3 regions of the Arthrobacter sp. U41 genome follow, and region 1 is predicted to be linked to each of the others. Evidence: riboswitches for the same ligand, from Rfam matches in the RefSeq annotation. Region 1 holds a riboswitch; each other region holds the start of a gene.
The links. Region 1 has a riboswitch for thiamine pyrophosphate ahead of thiC (phosphomethylpyrimidine synthase ThiC). Riboswitches for the same ligand answer to the same signal wherever they lie in the genome.

Region 2: it holds a riboswitch for thiamine pyrophosphate, as region 1 does, so the genes downstream of both, ASPU41_RS04420 (ECF transporter S component) here and thiC (phosphomethylpyrimidine synthase ThiC) in region 1, are expected to answer to the same signal.
Region 3: it holds a riboswitch for thiamine pyrophosphate, as region 1 does, so the genes downstream of both, ASPU41_RS17675 (bifunctional hydroxymethylpyrimidine kinase/phosphomethylpyrimidine kinase) here and thiC (phosphomethylpyrimidine synthase ThiC) in region 1, are expected to answer to the same signal.

What each region holds. Positions count from the first base shown of each region.
Region 1 is NZ_CP015732.1:3,996,913-4,004,457, reverse strand. Features, by position in the region: gene ASPU41_RS18285 (glucose-6-phosphate dehydrogenase) at 1-1,383, opposite strand, end outside; gene ffh (signal recognition particle protein) at 1,536-3,125, shown strand; gene ASPU41_RS18275 (alpha/beta fold hydrolase) at 3,184-3,933, shown strand; gene thiC (phosphomethylpyrimidine synthase ThiC) at 3,930-5,756, opposite strand; TPP riboswitch at 5,752-5,859, opposite strand; gene ASPU41_RS18265 (GNAT family N-acetyltransferase) at 5,946-6,446, shown strand; gene ASPU41_RS18260 (amidohydrolase family protein) at 6,450-7,532, shown strand.
Region 2 is NZ_CP015732.1:933,850-941,394, forward strand. Features, by position in the region: gene ASPU41_RS04415 (ABC transporter ATP-binding protein) at 1-970, opposite strand, end outside; gene ASPU41_RS04420 (ECF transporter S component) at 970-1,602, opposite strand; TPP riboswitch at 1,669-1,812, opposite strand; gene ASPU41_RS04425 (heme-degrading domain-containing protein) at 1,994-2,539, shown strand; gene ASPU41_RS04430 (DUF4235 domain-containing protein) at 2,669-2,932, shown strand; gene mnhG (monovalent cation/H(+) antiporter subunit G) at 2,936-3,352, opposite strand; gene ASPU41_RS04440 (monovalent cation/H+ antiporter complex subunit F) at 3,342-3,620, opposite strand; gene ASPU41_RS04445 (Na+/H+ antiporter subunit E) at 3,617-4,162, opposite strand; gene ASPU41_RS04450 (Na+/H+ antiporter subunit D) at 4,159-5,805, opposite strand; gene ASPU41_RS04455 (Na(+)/H(+) antiporter subunit C) at 5,802-6,380, opposite strand; gene ASPU41_RS04460 (Na+/H+ antiporter subunit A) at 6,377-7,545, opposite strand, start outside.
Region 3 is NZ_CP015732.1:3,880,144-3,887,688, reverse strand. Features, by position in the region: gene ASPU41_RS17700 (bifunctional folylpolyglutamate synthase/dihydrofolate synthase) at 1-512, shown strand, start outside; gene ASPU41_RS17695 (DUF4233 domain-containing protein) at 516-959, shown strand; gene ndk (nucleoside-diphosphate kinase) at 998-1,417, shown strand; gene ASPU41_RS17685 (vitamin K epoxide reductase family protein) at 1,567-2,238, opposite strand; gene ASPU41_RS17680 (Rne/Rng family ribonuclease) at 2,712-5,921, shown strand; TPP riboswitch at 6,024-6,121, shown strand; gene ASPU41_RS17675 (bifunctional hydroxymethylpyrimidine kinase/phosphomethylpyrimidine kinase) at 6,104-7,545, shown strand, end outside.

The DNA of each region.
Region 1 (7,545 bases):
CCGCCAGCCTTCCGGCCCGGCGCTCCCGGCGGCGTACTCCTCCAGCGGCGCACTGTCCCGTGCCCAGGCCTTGAGCACGGGCTCCAGGATCCGCCAGCACTCCTCCGCGGTGTCGGCGCGGACCGAGAGCAGGGGATCGCCGGTCAGGACACCTTCGAGGACCTCCCCGTACGGCAGCAGTTCCGAGGCGCTGAGCTCCGCCTGCAGGGTGGCGCGGTCCAGGCTGAGGACATCGCCGGGGCCGTTCACATCGACGTCGAACTGCAGCGTGTCCGGTCCGAAGCCGATCCTCAGCTGGTTGGGGGAGTCCACCCCGGTGAAGCCCCTGGGCAGGTGGGGCACCGGCCGGAACGTCACCACGGCTTCCTTGCGTTTGACGCCCAGGGCCTTGCCGGAGCGCAGGATGAAGGGGACGCCCTGCCAGCGCCAGTTGTCGATCCCCACTTCGACCTCGGCGAGGGTCTCGGTGCCGCGGGCCGCGTCGACGCCGTCTTCCCTGGCGTAGTCCGGGACCTTCCGGCCACCGATCGATCCCGCGGTGTACCGGGCGCGGCGGGTGCTTTTGGCGTAGGGCGCCTTGATGCTGCTGGCCCGCAGCACCGTGGCCACGGCATCCCGGAGGTCCCGCTCCTCCACCGAGGCGGGCGGCTCAATCGCCAGCAGCGCCATGATCTGCAGGAGGTGGCTCTGGACCATGTCGCGCAGGGCGCCGGCGCCGTCGTAGTAGCGGGCGCGCCCCTCCAGCGCGAGGTCCTCGTCGAAGACAATCTCGACCTTTTCAATGTGCTCCCGGTTCCACACCGGCTCCAGGAAGGTGTTGGCGAAGCGCAGGCCCAGGATGTTCAGCACCGTGGCCTTGCCCAGGAAGTGGTCCACCCGGTGGACGTGGTCCTCAGGAACCAGCGCGGCCAGGGTTTCATTGAGGTGCCGGGCGGACTCCGCGCTGGAACCAAACGGTTTCTCCATGACCAGCCGTGTCCCGGCGGGCACCTGGCCGGGAGCCAGCGCCTCGCAGGCCAGTTGGCTGACCCGCGGCGGCAGGGCGAAGTAGACGGCTACGGGCCCCTCCAGCTGCGCCAGCAGGCCGGCCAGCTGCCCCTCGGCCGTGACGTCGAGCTGGTGGTAGCTGGTGGTGTCGCGGATCCGCTTCAGTTCCCGCCGGCCATAGGCCTCGGCCTGGGAGTTGGCGTCGGCGAAGGATTCTTCGATGCGCTCCAGCCATTGGTCCGGAGTCCAGGCATCCGAGCCGGCGCCGACCAGGGTCAGCCCGCCGGCGCGTCCCCGGGACACGAGCCGGGCAAGGCCCGGCAGCAGGAGCCTGCCGGTGAGGTCGCCCGAGGCGCCCAGGATGAGCAGGGTTTTCACTGTTGTTTGGCTGGTCATCTAAGTCAGCATGCCATCTTGAAGGCGCGGCTTGGTACCCTAGATAGTCGAGTCCCGTTGTCGAGGCGGTTCGTTCAGGCGAACATCAGTCGCGACGCTGGCGTGCCGGACCGGCCGCCATCCGTAGAACCACTGAAAGAAGTGCACGGCACGTGTTCAATTCACTCTCTGACCGGTTGACAGCAACCTTCAAGAATCTGCGTGGCAAGGGCCGCCTGACCGAGGCGGATGTTGACGCCACAGTCCGCGAAATCCGGCGTGCCCTCCTGGACGCCGACGTCGCCGTGCCCGTGGTCCGCGAATTCACCGGGCGGGTGCGCGAGCGTGCCCTCGGCGCCGAAGTCTCCGCCGCACTGAACCCGGGCCAGCAGATCGTGAAGATCGTCAACGAGGAGCTCGTCGAGATCCTCGGCGGCGAGACCCGCCGGATCCGCCTTGCCAAGACCGGGCCGACCATCATCATGCTCGCCGGCCTCCAGGGTGCCGGTAAGACCACCCTGGCGGGCAAGCTCTCCAAGTACCTCAAGGCGCAGGGCCACAGCCCCATGCTGGTGGCCTGCGACCTGCAGCGTCCCAACGCCGTGACCCAGCTCCAGGTCGTCGGCCAGCGCGCCGGCGTGCCCGTTTTCGCCCCGCACCCGGGCGCCACCTCCACCGAACTGGACCACCCCGCCGGTGACCCGGTCGCGGTCGCCCGCGCCGGCGTCGAGGAAGCCCGCCGCACGCTGCACGACGTCGTGATCGTTGACACCGCCGGCCGGACCGGCGTGGACGCTGAGATGATGGAACAGGCGCGCCAGATCCGCCGCGCCATCGTTCCGAACGAAGTGCTGTTCGTGGTCGACGCCATGATCGGCCAGGACGCGGTCAACACCGCCATGGCCTTCGATGAGGGCGTCAACTTCACGGGCATCGTGCTCTCCAAACTCGACGGCGATGCCCGCGGCGGTGCCGCGCTCTCCGTCTCCTCGGTCACCGGCAAGCCCGTGATGTTCGCGTCCACCGGCGAAGGCCTGGACGACTTCGAGCTCTTCCACCCGGACCGGATGGCTTCACGCATCCTCGACCTCGGTGACGTGCTCACCCTGATCGAACAGGCGGAGAAGTCCTGGGACAAGGACGAGGCTGCCCGGATGGCGCAGAAGTTCGCCGACCAGGAAGACTTCACCCTCGAGGACTTCCTCGCCCAGATGCAGCAGATCCGCAATATGGGGTCCATGAAGAAGATGCTCATGATGATGCCCGGTGCGCAGAACATCCGGCAGCAGCTGGAGCAGTTCGACGAGCGTGAAATCGACCGTGTCGAGGCGATTGTGCGTTCCATGACGCCGCATGAACGCGTCGCCCCCAAGATCATCAACGGTTCCCGCCGTGCCCGCATTGCCCGCGGTTCGGGGGTGCACGTCTCCGAGGTCAATGGCCTGCTGGAACGCTTTGCCCAGGCCCAGAAGATGATGAAGAAGATGGCTGCCGGCGGCGGCATGCCCGGAATGCCGGGGATGCCCGGCATGGGCGGTGGCGGCGGGGCCCGCAAGGGCGCCAAGAGCGCGCCGAAGAAGAAGTCCCGCTCCGGCAACCCGGCCAAGGCCGCGCAGGAGCTCAAGGATGCCCAGGCCCGCCGGGCCGAAGGTGCCAAGGCCCTTCCGACCGGTGCCGCATTCGGCCAGCAGGGCGGCGACTTCGATCCCTCCCAGCTGAACCTGCCCAAGGGCTTCGACAAGTTCCTTGGCGGCGGCAAATAGGCACTGCCGGCCGAGATGTCGGCGGCCCGTTGTCGGGCCGGTGTCATAGGGTTAGACCATGTACAAGCAGCGCATAGTATTCGTCCACGGGGCGGGCAGCTTCGGCGCTGCCGCGTGGCCGAAGCAGCACGGGATGGCGCTGAATTACGACGCGCTGTTCCTGCGCCGCCACGGGTATGAGCCGGCCGCCGAGCCGCTGGAAACAGACTTCGCCGCCGACGCCGCCATCGTCCTCCACGCCCTGGCCGACGACGGCCGCGGCGAGGCCGGCGGCCACGTCGTGGCCCATTCGCAAGGGGCCATCTCCGCCATGATGGCCGCCGTCGAACGGCCGGAGCTGGTGCACTCCCTGACTCTCGTGGAACCGGCCTGCCTCTCGCTCACCGCGGACCAGCCGGCGACGGCGGCGCACCGCGCCCTGATGCAGCCGCTCTTCGAGGTCCGCCACCACCTGAGCGACGAGGATTTCCACCGCGAATTCGTCCGCCGGGTGTCCGCGGCCCACACCCCCGCACAGGCGACCCTTGGTGCCCCGAGCCCGGAGGACCAGCTGGAGGCACGCCGCCTGCGGCTGCAGGCGCCGCCCTGGGAAGCCCCGCTGCAGATCGTCCCCGGCGTCCCCACCCTGGTCCTGACCGGCGGCTGGGAGCCGCTCTATGAAGAAATCGCGGGCTACCTGCGTGAGACCGGCGCCCTGCACCGCGTTGCGCCCGGCGGCCACCGGCCCCAGGATTCGCCGGAGGGCAACCGGGCCATCCGGGCCTTCATCGCCGACGTCGGGCGGCACCAGCACGCCGAGGCGTCCTAGCCGGCTTCGGGTCCGCCGACGGCAGGCGCCGGCAGGTAGACCTTGCCGCCCGAGGCGATGAACTCGTTGCTCTTTTCCCGCATTCCGGCCGCCAGCGCGGCCTGCGGATCCGCTGAGCCGTATTCGTCCCGGATGTCCTGGCTGATCCGCATGGAGCAGAACTTGGGTCCGCACATCGAGCAGAAATGTGCCGTTTTGGCCGGCTCCGCGGGGAGCGTCTCATCGTGGAACGCCTCGGCCGTCACCGGGTCCAGGGACAGCGCGAACTGGTCCCGCCAGCGGAACTCGAACCGTGCCTTGGACAGGGCGTCGTCGCGTTCATGCGCACCGGCGTGGCCCTTGGCGAGATCCGCGGCGTGGGCTGCGATCTTGTAGGTGATCACCCCGGTCTTTACGTCGTCCTTGTTGGGCAGTCCCAGGTGCTCCTTGGGCGTGACGTAGCAGAGCATCGCTGTTCCATAGCGGGCAATCTCGGTGGCGCCGATCGCCGAGGTGATGTGGTCATAGCCGGGTGCAATATCGGTGACCAGCGGCCCCAGCGTATAGAACGGGGCTCCCTTGCAGAGTTCCTGCTGGCGCTCGACGTTTTCCCGGACCAGGTGGAACGGCACGTGCCCGGGCCCTTCCACCATGACCTGTACGTCGAAAGTCCAGGCCCGCTGCGTGAGCTCGGCCAGGGTGTCCAGCTCGGAGAACTGCGCCGCGTCGTTGGCATCCGCCGTCGCGCCGGGCCGCAGCCCGTCACCCAGCGAGAACGCGACGTCGTAGCGGGCGAAGATCCCGCACAGCTCATCGAAGTGGGTATAGAGGAAATTTTCCTGGTGGTGGGCCAGGCACCAGCCGGCCATGATCGCTCCGCCGCGGGACACGATGCCGGTGACCCGGTTGGCCGTCAGCGGCACGTAGCGCAGCAGCACCCCGGCGTGGATGGTCATATAGTCCACTCCCTGCTCGCACTGCTCGATCACGGTGTCCCGGAAGATCTCCCAGGTAAGGGCGTTCGCCTCACCATTGACCTTCTCCAGCGCCTGGTAGATGGGGACCGTGCCGATGGGCACAGGGGAGTTGCGGATGATCCATTCGCGCGTGGTGTGGATGTCGTCCCCGGTGGAGAGGTCCATCACCGTGTCCGCACCCCATTGGGTGGCCCATTGAAGTTTGTCTACTTCCTCAGCGATGGAGCTGGTTACTGCGGAGTTGCCGATGTTGGCGTTGATTTTCACCAGGAACGCCTTGCCGATGATCATCGGTTCGGATTCAGGATGGTTGACGTTGCTGGGGATGATGGCGCGGCCCGCGGCCAACTCGCTGCGGACCAGCTCGACGTCGCAGTTCTCGCGCAGCGCGACGAACCGCATCTCCTGGGTGATCACCCAGTCCCGCGCGTACCGCATCTGCGTGACCGTCCTGCCGTCGACGGCGCGGCGCGGCACCGGGCGGGCGCCCATCCACTCGGCCGACGCTGCGCCGCGCCGCACTGCCGACCTGCCGTCATCCAGCAGTTCCCGGGCCCTGCCCTCGTAAGGTTCGGTGTCCTCCCTGGCGGCAATCCAGGGACCCCGGAAAGGCTCCAGCCCGCGGACCGGTTCACTTCCGGGACCGGCGGTGCGGTACACGCGGAACGGGGCGTTGGCGGCGCCGGCCGGGGAGTCGGCCAGCGCGATTTCGGTCACCGGGACGCGGATGCCGTGTTCGGCGTCCGTGGCGAACGCCAGGGAGTGGGACCTCAGCGATTGCGTGGGGGCCGCGGGCTGGACCGGGACTGCCTGCTCGTCGTCGTCCCGGTTTTGGACAGGGCTGTGCTGCGTCAATTGCGTGTTCACGGAAATACTCACTTCCTTCGCCGGCATTACCCGGACAGGTTCAACGGTCGCAGGCTGCGTCAGCCCGATCTCAGCCCCTGCAAGGGCACCCGTGTGGTCGTAGACGAAGCTACCACGTGCCGTCGGAAAGCCTGGCGCGTGTGACGGGGCCCTCACGACGCCGTGTTGACGCGGTGTTAGCGTGGCATCGTGACTCAGCCCAAGGCCGTACCCCGCATCAGGACAGCGACGCCTGAAGACCTCGCGGCCCTCCCGGCTCTTGAGGCCGCGGCGGACCGCTTGCTCAAGGCGGAGGTCGGGTACCGCGCGCTCCCGGCCCCAGGGCCCCCGACGTCGGGTGAGACGCTCTTCATACTGGTCGCCGGGAATCCGACTGTGGGGTTTGCCCGTGTTGATGAGGTTGGCGGCCAGGCCCATCTGGAACAAGTCTCCGTGCATCCCGACTCTGCTGGGCGCGGGGTCGGAAGGTCTTTGGTGGAGGCGGCCATCGACGGAGCCCGGATACGCGGCTATGAATTCATGACCCTTTGCACTTTCAGGGACGTCCCGTTCAATGCACGGTTTTACGCGAGCTGCGGCTTCGCGGAGCTCGCCGAGCCGGGGAAGGCGCTGGCCGCCCTGCGGGCCTACGAAGCACTGCCGGGGCTGGATGATCTTGGCCGGCGGGTCGTCATGCGGCTTAGGCTTTAAGCCATGACCGGCATCATCGAATTCAGCGGCCCCGTCCTCACCGGACCCGAGCAGGAACACCGCGGACTCTGGTCCGTCGATGGCCTCCTGACCTTCCGCAGGCCCGCCGCCGCCCCGGACCTGATCCTGGACGGCTGGGTCATCCCCGGACTGGTCGACGCGCACTGCCACATCGGTCTTGGACCCGGCGGGGACGTCCCGGAGCAGCTGGCGGAAGAACAGGCCATGACCGACCGCGACGCCGGAACCCTCCTCGTCCGCGACGCCGGCGCCGTCCACGACACCCGCTGGATCCAGCAACGGGCGGACCTGCCGCGCCTCATCCGCTCGGGCCGGCATATCGCGAGGACCCGGCGGTACCTCCGGGGCTTCGCCGTCGAGGTGGAGCCCGAGGACCTGGTGGAGGCCGTGCGCAAGCAGGCGCGGGCCGGCGACGGCTGGGTCAAACTCGTGGGGGACTGGATCGACCGCGACGCCGGCGACCTCGCCGCCAGCTTCCCCGCGGCGGAATTGAAAGACGCCATCGCGGCCGCCCATGATGAAGGCGCCCGGGTCACGGCCCACTGCTTCGCCGAAGACACCCTGGACGACATGCTCGACGCCGGGATCGACTGCATCGAGCACGCGACCGGCCTGCTGCCGCGGCATCTGGCGCGTTTCGCCGAACAGAGTGTGCCGATCGTTCCCACGCTCATCAACATCGCCACCTTCCCGGACATCGCCGCGCAGTCGGAGGCGAAGTTCCCCCGGTACGCGGCGCACATGCGATCCCTCTGGGAGCGCCGGGCCGAACGTGTCCTGGCCGCCTTCGAAGCCGGCGTCACTATCTACGCCGGGACGGACGCCGGCAGCGTGATCACGCACGGGCGCATCGTCGACGAGCTCCAGGCCCTGCACGCAGCCGGGCTCCCGGCCGGGGCAGCCCTCGATGCCGGCGCCTGGGCCGCGCGGGCCTGGCTCGGGGCCGGCGGCCTCAGGGACGGTGCCAGCGCCGACGTCCTGGTCTGCGCCGAGGATCCACGCAGCAATCTGGCCACCCTGCGGGACCTCAGGAATATCGTGCTGCGCGGCGAACTGCTCCGGTAGGAGACTTCGGATT
Region 2 (7,545 bases), 1.3 Mb from region 1:
GGAGACCGGCCCGCCGCGGACGTTCGCGCGACACGGCCAGATCCTCCGCGGCGAGCAGCAGCTGGCCCGCGGGCCCGGCACCGGGGGTGGCGCCGGGCCCGCCCCCGGCCCCCGCGGCGCGGGCCCGGGTCGGCGGCACGTAGCCGGGGACCCAGACGCCGGCTGCGGTGAGCATGTCCCGTGCCTCGGCCAGGACCCGGTCCGGCGGCCCGTCGATCAGCACGGCGGAGTCCGTCGCCGATCCGGGCTGCAGCACCACGATCCGGTCCACCAGGTCCTTCCAGACGGAAACCCTGTGCTCCACCACCACCAGGGTGGCCCCGGTCTTGTCCAGGCAGCGGCCGACGGCGTCGCGGACTTCCAGGACACCCGCGGGGTCCAGATTGGCGGTGGGTTCATCGAGCAGGATCAACCCCGGGCGCATCGCCAGGATGCCGGCGAGCGCCAGGCGCTGCTTCTGCCCGCCGGAAAGCGCCGACGTTGGGTGGTCCAGCGGCAGCCGGCCCAGCCCGACGTCGTCCAGCGCCTCCGCTACCCGCGGCCAGATCTCCGCCGGGGGCACGGACAGGTTTTCGGCGCCGAAGGCGACATCGTCGCCCAGGCGCGAGAGCACCACCTGGGTCTCCGGATCCTGCTGGACCAGCCCGGCCCGGCCGCGCCGGGCCCGGGGCGGGGCCCCGTCGACCAGCAGGCGGCCGGTCTCGTCGGCGTCCTCGGCGTCCACCGGTGCACCGGCACGGTCAGCGTCACCGGCGGAGCTGTCGCCCAGCACCCCGGCCAGGGCATGGAGCAGCGTGGACTTGCCGGCACCGGAAGGTCCCAGCAGCAGCACCCGCTCCCCGGGCCCGATGTCCAGGTCCAGGCCGCTGATGGCGGGCCGGAGCCGGCCGGCGTGCCGCCAGCCCCAGCCCCGCGCGGTGACCGTGGCCGGGCGGCCCCCGCTGCAGGCGGACGTGCTGTAGGCGGACATCAGGAGAAAACGGGCTCCGTGGCCGCCCTGCGGGAGGCAAAGGAACTCAGTACGCCCGTCCTGGCCAGGCCCCGGGTAGCGAGCCAGGACAGGCTGCCGGCGATCACCGCGCCGGAAACGGCCGTGAAGATGATGTAGGCGAGCTTGTCGCCGCCGGCATACGCGATGTTCCAGCCCCAAGGCATAAACGCATCGTTCAGCCCGCAGAACAGGCCCGCACCGGCACCGGCCAGCACCGACACCGGCAGGTTGAACTTCTTGTACACGAATGCGGCGAACACCAGCTCGGCGCCAAGGCCCTGCAGCAGGCCGGAAATGAGCACCGTGGTGCCGTATTGCGAGCCCATGATCAGCTCGCCGGTGGCGGCCACGGTTTCGCAGAACAGCGCGGCTCCCGGCTTGCGGATGATGAGCATTCCCAGCACCGCCGGGATCATCCAGCCGCCGGCGTAGAGCCCGGTCAGCGGCGGGTAGAACGCGTTGACGGGGGCGGAAATGAGGTTGGCGCCCTGGGACCAGGCCCAGAAGATCACGCCGCCGGCGACCGCGATCAACGCGGCCACCACAATGTCCACCACACGCCAGTTGTAGCCGCGTCGGGTGAGCGTCTGCTGGGCAGATGTATCAGTCATGTCGTCCTCCTGAGGAACAGGAGGGGAGAGTGCGCCGGGGTCCGCGGCTTCCGCCGCCGCTCCGGGCACTCTGAGAACTCGACTCCCTTGCGCCGGTACTAACCGGATCAGGTTCGAGGGTCTGCGGCTGTCCGCACTCTCAGCGCCCACCTGTGGTTTCCCCGGATTTCCCCGGTGATGCCCGACGGCGGCGCTCCCCTGTCGTATTTAATATCGCCCTTGTGGGCGTGGCCCAGTTTACACCCACCGGGCGCTGCTTTCTTAGGTTACCGTCACAATCCGCGGCCTCCGGTGCCGGTGACCCGGAAGCCTCTGCTTGGTAGAGTCGGCAAGGCATGGGAACCCCCGGATGCCGCCACCGCCGGCGGCTACCTAACGGAAGCTGAAACACTTGACCAACGCACCAGCGACTTCCCCCGACTATGACCCGGACTCCGAGGACGAGCAGCCGCACGGATCCCTGGGGGCGCTCATCGGACGCATCCTGGCCGAAATCGACGAGCTGCAGTTCCGGTCTTTCGGCAAGGACGATGCCCTGGACCTGGGCCTCCTCCTGGTTGAACTCGGCAGGCAACGCTCCCATCCGATCGCCATCGACATCACCAAGGGTGAGCAGGTGCTCTTCCACGCGGCGCTGGAGGGCGCCACGCCGGACAACGAACGCTGGGTCAGGGCCAAGCAGCGCACGGCCGTCCGCTACGAGGTCCCGTCGCTGCTGGTCGGTCTCCGGGCCCGGGCCGCCGGGACGAGGATCGAGGACAACGCATGGTTCGACCAGGCAGAGTTTGCCGCCCACGGCGGCGCCTTCCCCGTCTACGTGCGCGGGACCGGGATGGTCGCCACCGTCACGGTGTCGGGGTTGCCGCAGAAGGCCGACCATGAGCTGGTGGTCGAAGCCCTGTCCGAGATCCTCGGCCGCGCCGGGACCTCAGGCTAGCCTGCCGCCGCTGCCGCACCCCAGCCATGCGGGACCCCGCGGCATCAGCTCCTTTGCCCTGGCTGGACCGCCGGGCAAGGACCGCTAGGCTAGGGGAAGCCCTGTTTCCTCCCGCTAGGAGTCCGAAGAATGAACATCTTCATCAAACTGCTCGGCACCGGCATCAGCCTGCTCGCCGGCTTTGTCGGCACCAAGCTCGTTGACACCGTCTGGGAGAAATCCACGGGCAACAAGCCGCCCAAGGGCCACGACGACGATGTGCCCACCACGCTGCGCTCTGCCCTGACGTTCGCGCTGATCTCGGCATCCGTCAGCGCCATCATCCAGGTCCTCGCGAACCGCGGGACCCAGCGCGCGATCACCCGTTTCGCCAAGTCCCAGGACCTCGTCTAGCACTCACCGCCCGTCGGTGACCGCGTCGCCGTCGTCCTCGGTGAAACCGCGTGTGCCCGCCGCCTGCTGCACCACGGCCTCCAGCTCGTCCGTGCTGAGCAGCTCCGGGTGCAGGTGCTTGGTGCGGTACCCGGCCCGGCCCACCATGTGGGCCGACACCGGCACGGTGAGCAGCTGGAAGATCCAGGCGACCACCAGCACCGGCCAGACCCACCAGGTGCGCATTTGAAGTCCCAGCGCGAAGAGCAGCAGGAACAGCCCCAGCACCTGCGGCTTGGTGGCCGCATGCATCCGGGTCATGAGGTCCGGGAATCGGAGCAGCCCCACCGCCGCGGCGAGGGACATCAGCGCGCCGAGCACCATAAGGACCGCGGAGACGGCGTCGATCACGGTGTCGCCGGAGAAGGTTTCAGGATTCACGGGGCTGCTCCCGCCGGTCGGCAACGAAGCGGGCCACCGTGACGGAGCCGACGAACCCGATCAGGGACACCGCCACCAGCAGCATGAGGTTGTTCAGGTGACGGTTCACGGCCATGTCGATGCACAGGGCCGCCCCCACGATCGCCAGCAGCACATCGGCGGCGAGCACCCGGTCCAGCAGTGACGGGCCCCGCGCGATCCGGATGATCGCTCCTCCGGCGGCCAGGGTCAGCACCACCGTGGTCACGGTCAGGACAAGCTGCATCATGAGCCCACCTCCTGGTTGCGAGCCGACAGTTCGGCCTGGGTGCCCATGATCCGGATCAGCCCCGCCTCCGTATTGCGGACGCTTCGGCGCAGCTGCGCGGCATCTTCCGCGTTGCGGACGTTGATGCCGTGGATATACAGCGTGGACGTGGAACGGTCCACCTCCACCACGAGTGACCCCGGGATCAGCGCGGTCACGTGCCCCGTGGCAGTGACCAGCAGGTCGGAGTGGCTCCGCAGCGGGACGGCCACGACGGCGCTGATCACCTTGGGGCCCTTGGCCACGGCAAGGAACAGCACCTGAAAGCTTGCCGTCACCACCTTGGCGATGAAAAGCAGGGCGAACGGGACCGCGCGAAGCACGTTGAAGCGCCCGCCGAGCTCCACCGGCGGCAGGTAGAACAGCCGGGCCACGACGACTGCGACCAGTGCGCCGAAGAGCAGGTTCCCCGGGCTGAAGTCCTGCCACAGCGCGCCCCAGACAATCACGAGCCAGACCAGGAGCGGGAGTTCCTGGCGCAGCGATATCCGTTTCCGGTTCATTTGCGCTCCTGTCCGCTGGCCGGCGGAACGCCGGCGGGGGCCGGGTCCGGCTCCGGCCGGGAGATCGCGGGAACCGGCGCGTCCTCCCCGAGGACCGCGTGAATGTACGAGGTCCGGTCCAGCATGTCGACGGCGGACTGGTCCGCCACCTTGAACAGCGGACCGGCGAAGAGCGTCAGCCCGACGCCGAGGATGACCAGGCCCAGGGTGGAGCCCACCATGGTTCGCGGCAGCAGCGTGACGTTCGTCTTTCCGGCCCGGTCGCCGGTGGCCGAATCCGCGGGATCCGCCAGCAGCACGGGATCGGGGTGTTCGGCGTCCTCGGGCTTGCGCCAGAAGGCACGGTTCCAGACCCTGGCGATGGCCAGCAGGGTCAGCAGGCTGGTCAGTACACCGCCGATCACCAGCGCAAGGGCCAGCGGAGTTCCGAGCTGGATGCCGGCCTGCATCAGGCCGACTTTGCCCAGGAAACCGGAGAACGGCGGGATGCCGGCCAGGTTCATGGCCGGGACGAAGAACAGCACCGCCAGCAGCGGGGACAGCTTTGCCAGTCCGGCGACACGGTCCATCGAGGAACTGCCGCCGCGGCGCTCAATCAGGCCGGTCACCAGGAACAGGCTGGTCTGGATCGTGATGTGGTGGGCGACGTAGAAAACGGCGGCGCCCAGGCCGGCCACCGAGGACATCGCCAGGCCAAAGACCATGTACCCGATGTGGCTGACCAGTGTGAAGGACAGGAGTCGTTTGATGTCGCTCTGGGCCAGGGCGCCAAGGATGCCCACCAGCATGGTCAGCAGGGCGGCGACCATCAGCGGGCCGTTGAACGTGTCTCCCGGGAACAGCAGTGTTTCGGTCCGGACCATGGCGTACACGCCCACCTTGGTCAGCAGGCCGGCGAACACCGCCGTGACCGGCGCCGGCGCCGTCGGGTAGGAGTCAGGCAGCCAGAACGACAGCGGGAACACGGCGGCCTTGATCCCGAACGCCACGAGCAGCATCACGTGCAGCAGGTTCTGCGTGCCCTGGTCCAGGTCCGCGAGCTTGATGGCGAGGTCTGCCATGTTGATGGTTCCCGTGGCCCCGTAGATCATCGCGATCGCGATCAGGAACAGCACGGAGGACACGACCGAGACCACCAGGTAGGTCACTCCGGCCCGGATCCGCGGGCCCGTGCCGCCGAGGGTCATCAGCACATAGCTGGCGGTCAGCAGGATCTCGAAGCCCACATACAGGTTGAAGAGGTCCCCGGAGAGGAAAGCGTTGGACACGCCCGCCACCAGGATCAGGTAAGTGGGGTGGAAGATTGAGACCGGCGCGTCCCGGTCGCCGTCGGCCATGCCCTGCCCGGTGGCGTAGACCAGCACGGCGAGGCTCACGGAGGATGACACCACGAGCATCAGCGAGGAAAACTGGTCCACCACCATGACGATGCCCCACGGCGGGAGCCAACCGCCGATGTTCACCGCGGCGGTGCCACCCTCCCAGACGGAGGCCAGCAGCCAGCACTCCAGCAGCAGGGTCACGGAGAGCAGCACGATGCTGACGGTCCGCTGTGCCCGGGGATTCCGGATCAGCAGGAAGGTCAGGGCGGCGCCGAGCAGGGGAAGGATGACGGCGAGCGGGGCGAAACTGGCAATGTTCACTGTCCGCCTCCTTCCTGGCTGGGGGGCGCGACGTTCCGGGATCCGGGCTGTTCCTCCGAGGCGGCCACACCGGCATCGAGGGTGCGGTCGGCGACCTTGACGGTGGCTTCGGCCCCGGAAGGAACATCGGAGACCGATTGGCCGTCCGTGCCGATCATGGTCAGCGGGAATTCTGAGGTCTCCACCGGAATCACGGAGTCGTCCTCGGCGTCGAAGCTGGGGGTCTTGGCGACGCGGCGGTCTTCAGCGTCATCCTGGATTTCGTCCTGGCGGGCCAGCACCCAGGTGCGGTAGATGATGCCGAGCATAAACGCGGTGACGGCGAAGGAGATCACGATCGAAGTGAGGATCAGGGCCTGCGGCAGCGGGTCGTTGTACTCCGCGGGGTTGGTGTCCTTGCCGTACAGCGGCGCCAGACCCGCATAGCCGCCCGTGGTGAGGATCAGCAGGTTGGTGGCGTTGGCGAGCATCATCAGGCCCAGGAGGACGCGGGTGAGGCTGCGTTCCAGGAGCAGGTAGATGCCGCAGGCATACAGTGCACCCATCACCGTCAGCAGGGTCAGATTGACGCTCATACTCTCCCCTTGGCGGTGGTTTCGGCCGCTGTTGCGCCGGCCTCCTGCTCGTCGGACGGTCCTGCCGGGTCTTCCTCGAAGTGCTCGTCGATCTCGGCCCCCAGGCTGCGCAGCACATCCAGCACCAGGCCAACGACGACGATGTAGACGCCGATGTCGAAGATGGTGGAGGTGACGAACTTAACGTCGCCAAAGACCGGCAGCCAGAACTCGAGAATGGCGGTCTGGAAGACCTGGCCGCCCAGCAGCAGGGGCGCCACACCGGAGGCCGCCGCGGTGGCCAGGCCGATGCCCAGCAGGGCCCCGGCGCTGACCGGGGTGGCTTCGCGCAACTCGAAACGGCCGCCGGCCAGGTAGCGGATCGTGAGGGCCAGTCCGGCGGTGAGGCCGCCGGCGAAGCCTCCGCCGGGAAGGTTATGGCCGGCCAGCAGGAGGTAGACCGAGAAGACGATCATGGAGTGGAAGATGAGCCGCGTGACGACCTCGAAGATGATTGAGCGGCGTTCCGGGGCCAGGGTCCGCCCGGCCACGAGCCACGCATCGCGGCCGGAGGCGGCAAAGCGGCGGCTCATGGCCAGCGCGGCGTCGTCGCGGGTTTTGCCCCGGCCGGCGCTGCGGCTCGGCTGCCGGCGCCCGACAGAGCCTTCCTCCACCGTGGCGGAAGTACTGATCCGGTCCCCCCGGCCCCGGACGAAAATGAGGCTCGCGACCCCGGTGGCGGCCAGCGCCAGCACCGCAATTTCCCCGAAGGTGTCCCAGGCGCGGATATCCACCAGGGTGACGTTGACGATGTTCAGGCCCCCGCCACCCTCGTAGGCCAGTTTCGGGTACTCGAGCGAGACGGGCGCCGCCACCCGGGCGCCCAGGGCGTAGATGGCGGCGAAGACCATGGTGATGCCGAACGCGGCGCCGATGATCACCCGGACCACGCGGTATTTGCCCCCGGTGCGGTCGCGCAGCTGCGCGGGGAGGCTGCGCATGGCGAGGACAAAGGCCACCAGGATGATGGTTTCCACCAGCATCTGGGTCAGCGCCAGGTCCGGCGCTCCCTGCAGCGCGAACATCAACGCGATGCCGTAGCCGGAGACGGACACCATCAGGACGGCCAAAAAGCGCTTGTTGGCCCGTACGGCGGCCAGCGCGCTGATCACGATCCCGGCTCCCA
Region 3 (7,545 bases), 120 kb from region 1:
TCTTCGGCGCCGAAAAGCCGCTCGACGCCGGACTCGTGCAGGAAGCCTTCGCCTCCGTCACCTCACCCGGACGCCTCGAAGTGGTGCGCACCGCGCCGACCATCATCGTGGACGCCGCGCATAACCCCGAAGGCATCCGGGTCTCCGCCGAGACCATCCATGAGGCCTTCAGCTTCACCAAGCTCGTGGTGGTGGTCGGTGTCCTGCGTGAAAAGGACGCCGAGGAAATCCTCCGCCAGCTCAAGGAATCCCTCGGCGACCTGGCCGCCGAGTACTGCTTCACCCAGTCCAACTCGCCGCGTGCCGTCCCTGCCGAGGACCTCGCGGAACTTGCCCTCGAGCTGGGGTTCGGCGAGGACAACATCCACGTCGCGGAGAAGCTCGACGACGCCCTCGAATGGGCGGTGGAACGCGCCGAAGCCAACGATGACCTCGCCGGCGGCGTCCTCGTCACCGGATCCATCACGCTCGTCGCGGAAGCCCGGATCCTGCTCGGAAAGGCGGACGCCTAGACCATGGCGAAACTCACCAAGGCCCAGCGCGAATGGCGCCCGGGCATGCCCAAAAAACGCCGCTCCACCAAGGTCATGTTCGCCTCAACGGTGCTGCTGCTTGAAGCCTTCGTGGTGCTCTTCGGCACCCTCACCGTCTTCGGGCTGCGGCGGGACGAGTTCGCGCCGGTCCTGATCTTCTCCGTCGGGATCGCGCTGTGCCTCGTGTACGTTTTCACCTGCGCTGTCCTTTCCAAACCGTGGGGGGTGGCGCTGGGCTGGATCCTGCAGATCGTGCTGATCCTGACCGGCATCCTGGAACCGGCGATGTTCCTGGTCGGCGGCCTCTTCGCGGTGGCCTGGTGGTACGGGATCCGCACCGGCATCAGGATTGACCGCGAGGCCGCCCAGCGGGAACGCGACCAGGCTGCCTGGGACGCAGCCCACCCCGAAGACCAGAGCAACTAGACTAATTTCCAAACCCGCCCCAACACCTAGGAGCAGCTGTGAGCATTGAGCGCACCCTCGTCCTGATCAAGCCCGACGGCGTCACCCGCAACCTGACCGGCAGCATCATCGCCCGCATCGAAGCCAAGGGCTACACCCTGGCCGAACTCAAGAAGGTCGAAGCGAGCCGCGCACTGCTGGAGCAGCACTACGAGGAACACGTGGGCAAGCCGTTCTACGAGCCGCTCCTCGAATTCATGCTCAGCGGACCTGTTGTCGCCGCGATCTTCGAGGGCCACCGCGTCGTCGAGGGCTTCCGCTCGCTCGCCGGCGCCACGGATCCGACGGTTGCGGCCCCCGGCACCATCCGCGGGGACTTCGGCCGCGACTGGGGCGTGAAGGTTCAGCAGAACCTGGTCCACGGCTCCGACTCCCTGGACTCCGCGGAGCGCGAGATCAAGATCTGGTTCCAGGACTAACTTTCCCGGACCCGCCCTCCCCGCCGCGGTGACACTTAGCCGAGGTGACAGTTAAGGCCCATGTTCGCGACGAACATGGGCCTTAACTGTCACCTCGGCGGGGAGGTTAATCCGCAGGGCTGAACGGGGCAGCAAGCGGGAGGAGGTGCTTAGTAGCCGGACGTCCCGATGAAGACCTGGATGAAGGCGAAGAAGATGGTGGACACGACCGCGACGTAGAGCAGCGCGGTGATGATCCAGCCGGAGTCGCCCAGGATCCTGGTGGGGCCCTCGGCCAGCCGGATCACGCCGTGGCTCACGTTGCGGACGGTGACCCAGACGAACAGCGGAATCATCGCAGCCCAGACGACCATGCAGAACGGGCACAGGATGTGGATGGAGTACAGCGCCTGCGACCAGAGCCACACCACGAAGGCGAAGCCCAGGGTCACGCCGGCCTGCAGCCCCAGCCAGTACCAGCGGGCAAAGGTGGCCCCCGCGAGCAGGCCCATGGCCGTGGTGATGATGACCGCGAACGCGACGATGCCCATCAGCATGTTGGGGAAGCCGAACACCGAACCCTGCCAGGTCTGCATGACCTGTCCGCAGGAGATCCAGGGGTTCACATCGCACACGGTCACGTGACTGGGATCCTTGAGGACCTCCAGCTTTTCCAGCACCAGTGCGCCGGAGGCGAGCCAGCCGACGATGCCGGTAATCAGCAGGAGCCACGCGAACGGGCGGCCGCGGGTCATCGGAGGCAACGGCCGTTCCGCAGCGGAGGTGCTGGAGCTTCGCTGCTGCGCGGTTGCCTCGCCGGTGGCACTGGAGATGCTGGGCATGGAATGAATGTCCTTCGGGTCGGGTGCAACTGGTCCGATTGTATCGCCGGAGACTGAATGAAGTCCGGGATGCGTCGTGCCGTCCCCAGTACTTCGGCACACGACGCGGGCCGGATGAGTGGCTACGCCTGCTTTGACGGGTCCTGTGAGACAATGATCATGGCTGGAACCCGATCCACATCCGGGCTCCGGTCCGGCGACTTTGTTCCAAAGACCGCCAATGATGAGCAGGGAGCTTCGGATCCTCTGATCCGGGCTGTCCCGCAATGCCATTGGACGGCACCTGGTTGTGGCGTGTAGATCAACGGGTTTCAGAACAATTCCGCCGGCCCTCCAGGGCTGCCGCACCCCACTGCCGGTGCGAACCTGAGGGTATCCAATTGACTTCTGTCACTGCCTGCGGGTGCTGACAAATATTTGCCCCAACGGGTGCCGGATGTGGCGGCACGTCAGGGGCAGGAGTGTTGCCACATATGGATAATGACCAGGTTGTAACGGGTAACGAACACGCGCTTGTCACCGCAGCAGCAGCAGTAACTGTTGACGCGGCGGAAACAGCGGCAGCAGCCACGCCGCCGAAGCGGCCGGTCCGGACCCGCCGCAAGGCCCTTCCCAAGGCCGAGACCGCAGCTGACACAGCAGCCCCCGCCGACGGCGCCGAAGCTGCGGCCGCAGAAGCTCCGGCCGCCGAAGCCAAGGCCAAGGCACCCGTCCGCCGCTCCCGCGCCCGCAAGGTTGCAGAACCGGCCGAACCCCTTCCGGCCTTCGCTGACGAAGCAGCCTCGGCTGCCCTCGCCGAAGCGCCGGCAGCCGAGGCCGCTGAGGCGCCGGTCGAGAAGCCCGTCCGACGCCGCGCCAGCCGCGCCAAGGCCGCTGCGCCCGCCGTGGAAGCCCCCGCCGCCGAGACCCCCGCAGCGGATGAAACTGCACAGGCTGCGCAGACGCCCGCCGCCGCGCCGCAGGCCCCCGCCGCCGCGGACACAGCAGCCCCCCCAGCACCCGTTACGGCGACGCCCGAAGAAGCACCCTCCGCCGCCTCCTCGCTCTTCCTTGAGCCGGGATTCGTCACCTCGATGATCTTCCAGGCCCCCGACCTGACCTCCGCCGCGCGCCCTGCCACGGCCCCTGCGGCGGCGGCAGAAGCCGAAGAAGCCGAGGAAGATGAAGGCGAGGAGGTCGACGGCGAAGATGCCGGCAGCCGCCGCCGTCGTCGCAGTCGCGGCCGCCGCGGACGCAGCAGCCGCGGATCCGAGAATGAGACCGGCGCCGGGGACGACTCCGAAGGCGCCGGAGACGGGGAAGAAGAGGGCTCCGAGGAGCCGCTTGAAGACGGCGTGACCTCGCGCCGCCGCCGCCGCCGCCGCCGCGGTGACCAGGACCTGGAACTGACCGGCGGGGAAGACGACGATCCGCCCAACACGGTTACCCGCGTCCGCGCACCCCGTGCGGCCACCGAGGCGCCGGTCAACAACCGCGTCACGTCCCTCAAAGGCTCCACCCGGCTTGAGGCGAAGAAGCAGCGCCGCCGTGAATCCCGCGATACCGGTCGCCGCCGCACCGTCATCACCGAGGCCGAGTTCCTGGCCCGGCGCGAATCGGTTGACCGCCAGATGATCGTCCGCCAGCGCGACGACAGAATCCAGATCGGCGTCCTCGAGGACGGCGTGCTGGCCGAGCACTTCGTCTCGAAGACCCAGCAGGATTCCCTGATCGGCAACGTGTACCTGGGCAAGGTCCAGAACGTGCTGCCGTCGATGGAAGCGGCCTTCGTGGACATCGGACGCGGCCGCAACGCCGTGCTCTACGCCGGCGAAGTCAATTGGGAGTCCGTCAACCTCGAAGGCAAGCAGCGCCGGATCGAGAACGCGCTGAAGTCCGGCGACTCGGTACTGGTCCAGGTCACCAAGGACCCGGTCGGCCACAAGGGCGCACGCCTCACGAGCCAGATCTCCCTGCCCGGCCGCTACCTCGTCTACGTTCCCGGCGGTTCCATGACCGGAATCTCCCGCAAGCTGCCCGACGTCGAACGCAACCGGCTCAAGCGGATCCTCAAGGACCGGCTGCCGGAAGATGCCGGCGTCATTGTCCGCACCGCGGCCGAGGGCGCGTCCGAGGAAGAGCTCACGCACGACATCAACCGCCTCCGCGCCCAGTGGGAAGGCATCGAGGGCCAGTCGACCTCCACCAAGATCCTCGCCCCCGAGCTGCTCTACGGCGAACCCGATCTGACCATCAAGGTAGTCCGTGACGTCTTCAACGAGGACTTCTCCAAGCTGATCGTCTCCGGCGAGGAAGCCTGGGACACCATCGAGGCCTACGTCACCTACGTGGCGCCCGACCTCGTGGGCCGGCTCGAGAAGTGGACCAAGGACACAGACATCTTCGCGGCCTGGCGCATCGACGAGCAGATCCACAAGGCGCTGGACCGCAAGGTCTTCCTGCCCTCCGGCGGCTCCCTCGTGATCGACCGCACCGAGGCCATGACCGTGGTGGACGTCAACACCGGCAAGTTCACCGGCAGCGGCGGCAACCTTGAGGAAACCGTCACCAAGAACAACCTCGAAGCTGCCGAGGAAGTCGTCCGGCAGCTGCGGCTCCGCGATATCGGCGGCATCATCGTCATCGACTTCATCGACATGGTGCTTGAATCGAACCGCGACCTCGTGCTGCGCCGAATGGTCGAGTGCCTGGGCCGGGACCGCACCAAACACCAGGTGGCGGAGGTGACCTCCCTGGGCCTCGTGCAGATGACGCGCAAGCGGATGGGCACCGGGCTGCTGGAAGTCTTCGGCGAACAGTGCGAAACCTGCGCCGGCCGCGGCATCGTCACCCACGACGAGCCGGTCGAGCACCGCCGCGCCAACGTTGTTGCCGCCGAGCACCACGTCCCGCGCACGGAACACCAGCAGCCGGCCGCGCGGACCGAACGCAAGAGCCGGCGCCGCGGCAGGGGCGGCCAGGGGCAGGAGGACCAGTACGTCCCGGCAGCAGTCCATCCCGAGCCGACCGAGGCCGAACGCCACGCCAAGGCCGAGGCAACCCGGGCAGCGCTGGCGAACATCGCCGCGGCGGCCCACGCCGCGCACCTGCATGACGGGGAGGCAGCCACCGCTGCCGACGCCGAGACCCGCCAGGCCGCTGTCGATGCGGTCGTCGAGCTGGCCGCCACAGAGGAAGCAGCGGGACGGCCCGCCGCCGTGCTGACGTTCGGCGGTGAGCAGGTCGCCCTGCCGTTCGTGGAGCACGCCGACAAGGCCAATGCGCCCGCGCTGACCCTGGACCTGCTGACAGAGGCCTTCGCCCACCTGGGTGAGGCCGAGGCAGCCCAGGCGCCGGCGGCAAAGTCAGCCGCGGCGACGGCCCCGGCCGCCCGGTCCGCGGCGGCAGCTCCGGCGCGCACCGGCGGAACCGGCCCGGGACGCACCCAGGCGCCGGGTTCCCAGACCGAGGCGGAAGCCGAGGCCGGAACCTCACGTGCCCGTCGCGGCCGCCGCAACCGGAGCGCCAGCCGCGCCCAGGGTGCAGCCAACGAGACCTCCGTGGAACAGCGGCAGGAAACTCCGCACGCCGCAGCGGTCTCGGTGCACGAGGCGAAGGTACCGGCAGCAACAACGCCGGCCGCCAAGCCTGCTGCGAGCGAGCCGATCATCCTTGGCGTCGGAGTTCCGGCCTCGGAGCTCTAACCGAAACAGTTCAGCAAGGCCGCGGGTGCGGTCCGGACGGCGTAGCAATACGCCAGGTTCGGGCCGTGCCCGCGGTTTCGTTAACGGATGAGGCTAGGCTGGATCACTGACACGGGGTGCCGCGCATCGAGCCGGCTGAGATCCAGACCCGTTGAACCTGTCCGGTTAGCACCGGCGAAGGGATGTCTCTCTTGACCACCGCCTCATCATTTCTTCCGTCTGACCCTGCCCCCTTGGCGCCCCGGATCCCGCGCGTGCTGGCGATCGCCGGCTCCGATCCCTCCGGCGGCGCCGGGATCCAGGCCGACCTCAAGAGCATTGCCGCCCACGGCGGCTATGGCATGGCGGCCATCACGGCCCTGACCGCGCAGAACACCCGCGGCGTCAGCGCCGTCCATGTCCCGCCCGCGGCCTTCCTGACCGCCCAGCTCGACGCCGTCAGCCAGGACATCAGCATCGACGCCGTCAAGATCGGGATGCTGGGGGATGCCTCCGTGATCGACGCCGTGCGCAGCTGGCTGGCGAAGACCCGCCCCGGCGTCGTGGTCCTGGATCCCGTGATGGTGGCGACCAGCGGCGACCGGCTGCTGCAGGAGTCCGCAGAGGCTGCCCTGCACGCCCTGCTGCCGTATGCGGACCTGATCACCCCCAACCTCGCCGAGCTCGCCATCCTGCTTCGGGAACCCGCCGCCGAGGACTGGTCCGGGGCGCTGGAACAGGGCAAACGGCTCGCCGCGCAGACCGGAACCACGGTCCTGGTGAAGGGCGGACACCTTGAGCGCGGCGGATGCCCCGACGCGCTGGTCAACACCGGCGGACTCCTCGCCCAGGACGTCGTGGTGGTGCCGGGGGAGCGGGTATCCACCCGCAACAGCCACGGGACAGGATGTTCGCTGTCCTCGGCCATGGCTACCGTGCAAGCCAGAACCATTGGACACGCCGGGGCGGGGGACTGGGAGGCTGCGCTCCGCGAGGTCAAACCCTGGCTGCAGGGGGCACTGCGCAGCTCGGACAAGCTTGACGTCGGAACCGGCAACGGTCCGGTCCACCACTTCCATCATGTCCAGCAGCAGACCGAGGACCACGGCCGGACCCGGCGGATACCGGCCGCCGGTGAATTCGCCGCCGCCCTCCGGGCCTCCGCAACCGCCGACCTCGAGTCGATCTACGGACTGGACTTCATCAAGGCCCTTGCCGACGGGTCGCTGCCGGAGCACGAATTCGCCTACTATCTCGCCCAGGACGCCCTGTACCTCAACGGCTATTCCCGGGTCCTGGCCCGTGCCGCCGCCATCGCACCCACCGAGGCTGAGCAGCTCTTCTGGGCCCGCTCCGCCCAGCACTGCCTCGAAGTGGAATCCGATCTGCACCGGACCTGGCTGAGCGGCCGCACGGCACACGTGACGCCCGGGCCGGTCACCAAGTCCTACGTGGACCATCTGCTGGCCGCGTCGGTGTCCGGCAGCTACGCGGTGCTGCTCGCCGCGGTGCTGCCGTGCTTCTGGCTCTACGCCGAGGTCGGGGAAACCCTGCACGGGCAGTTCCTCGCCGCGGGCGCCCCGGCCGAGAATCGCTACGCGGTGTGGCTGCGCACCTATGCCGATGAGGACTTCGCGGCCGCCAC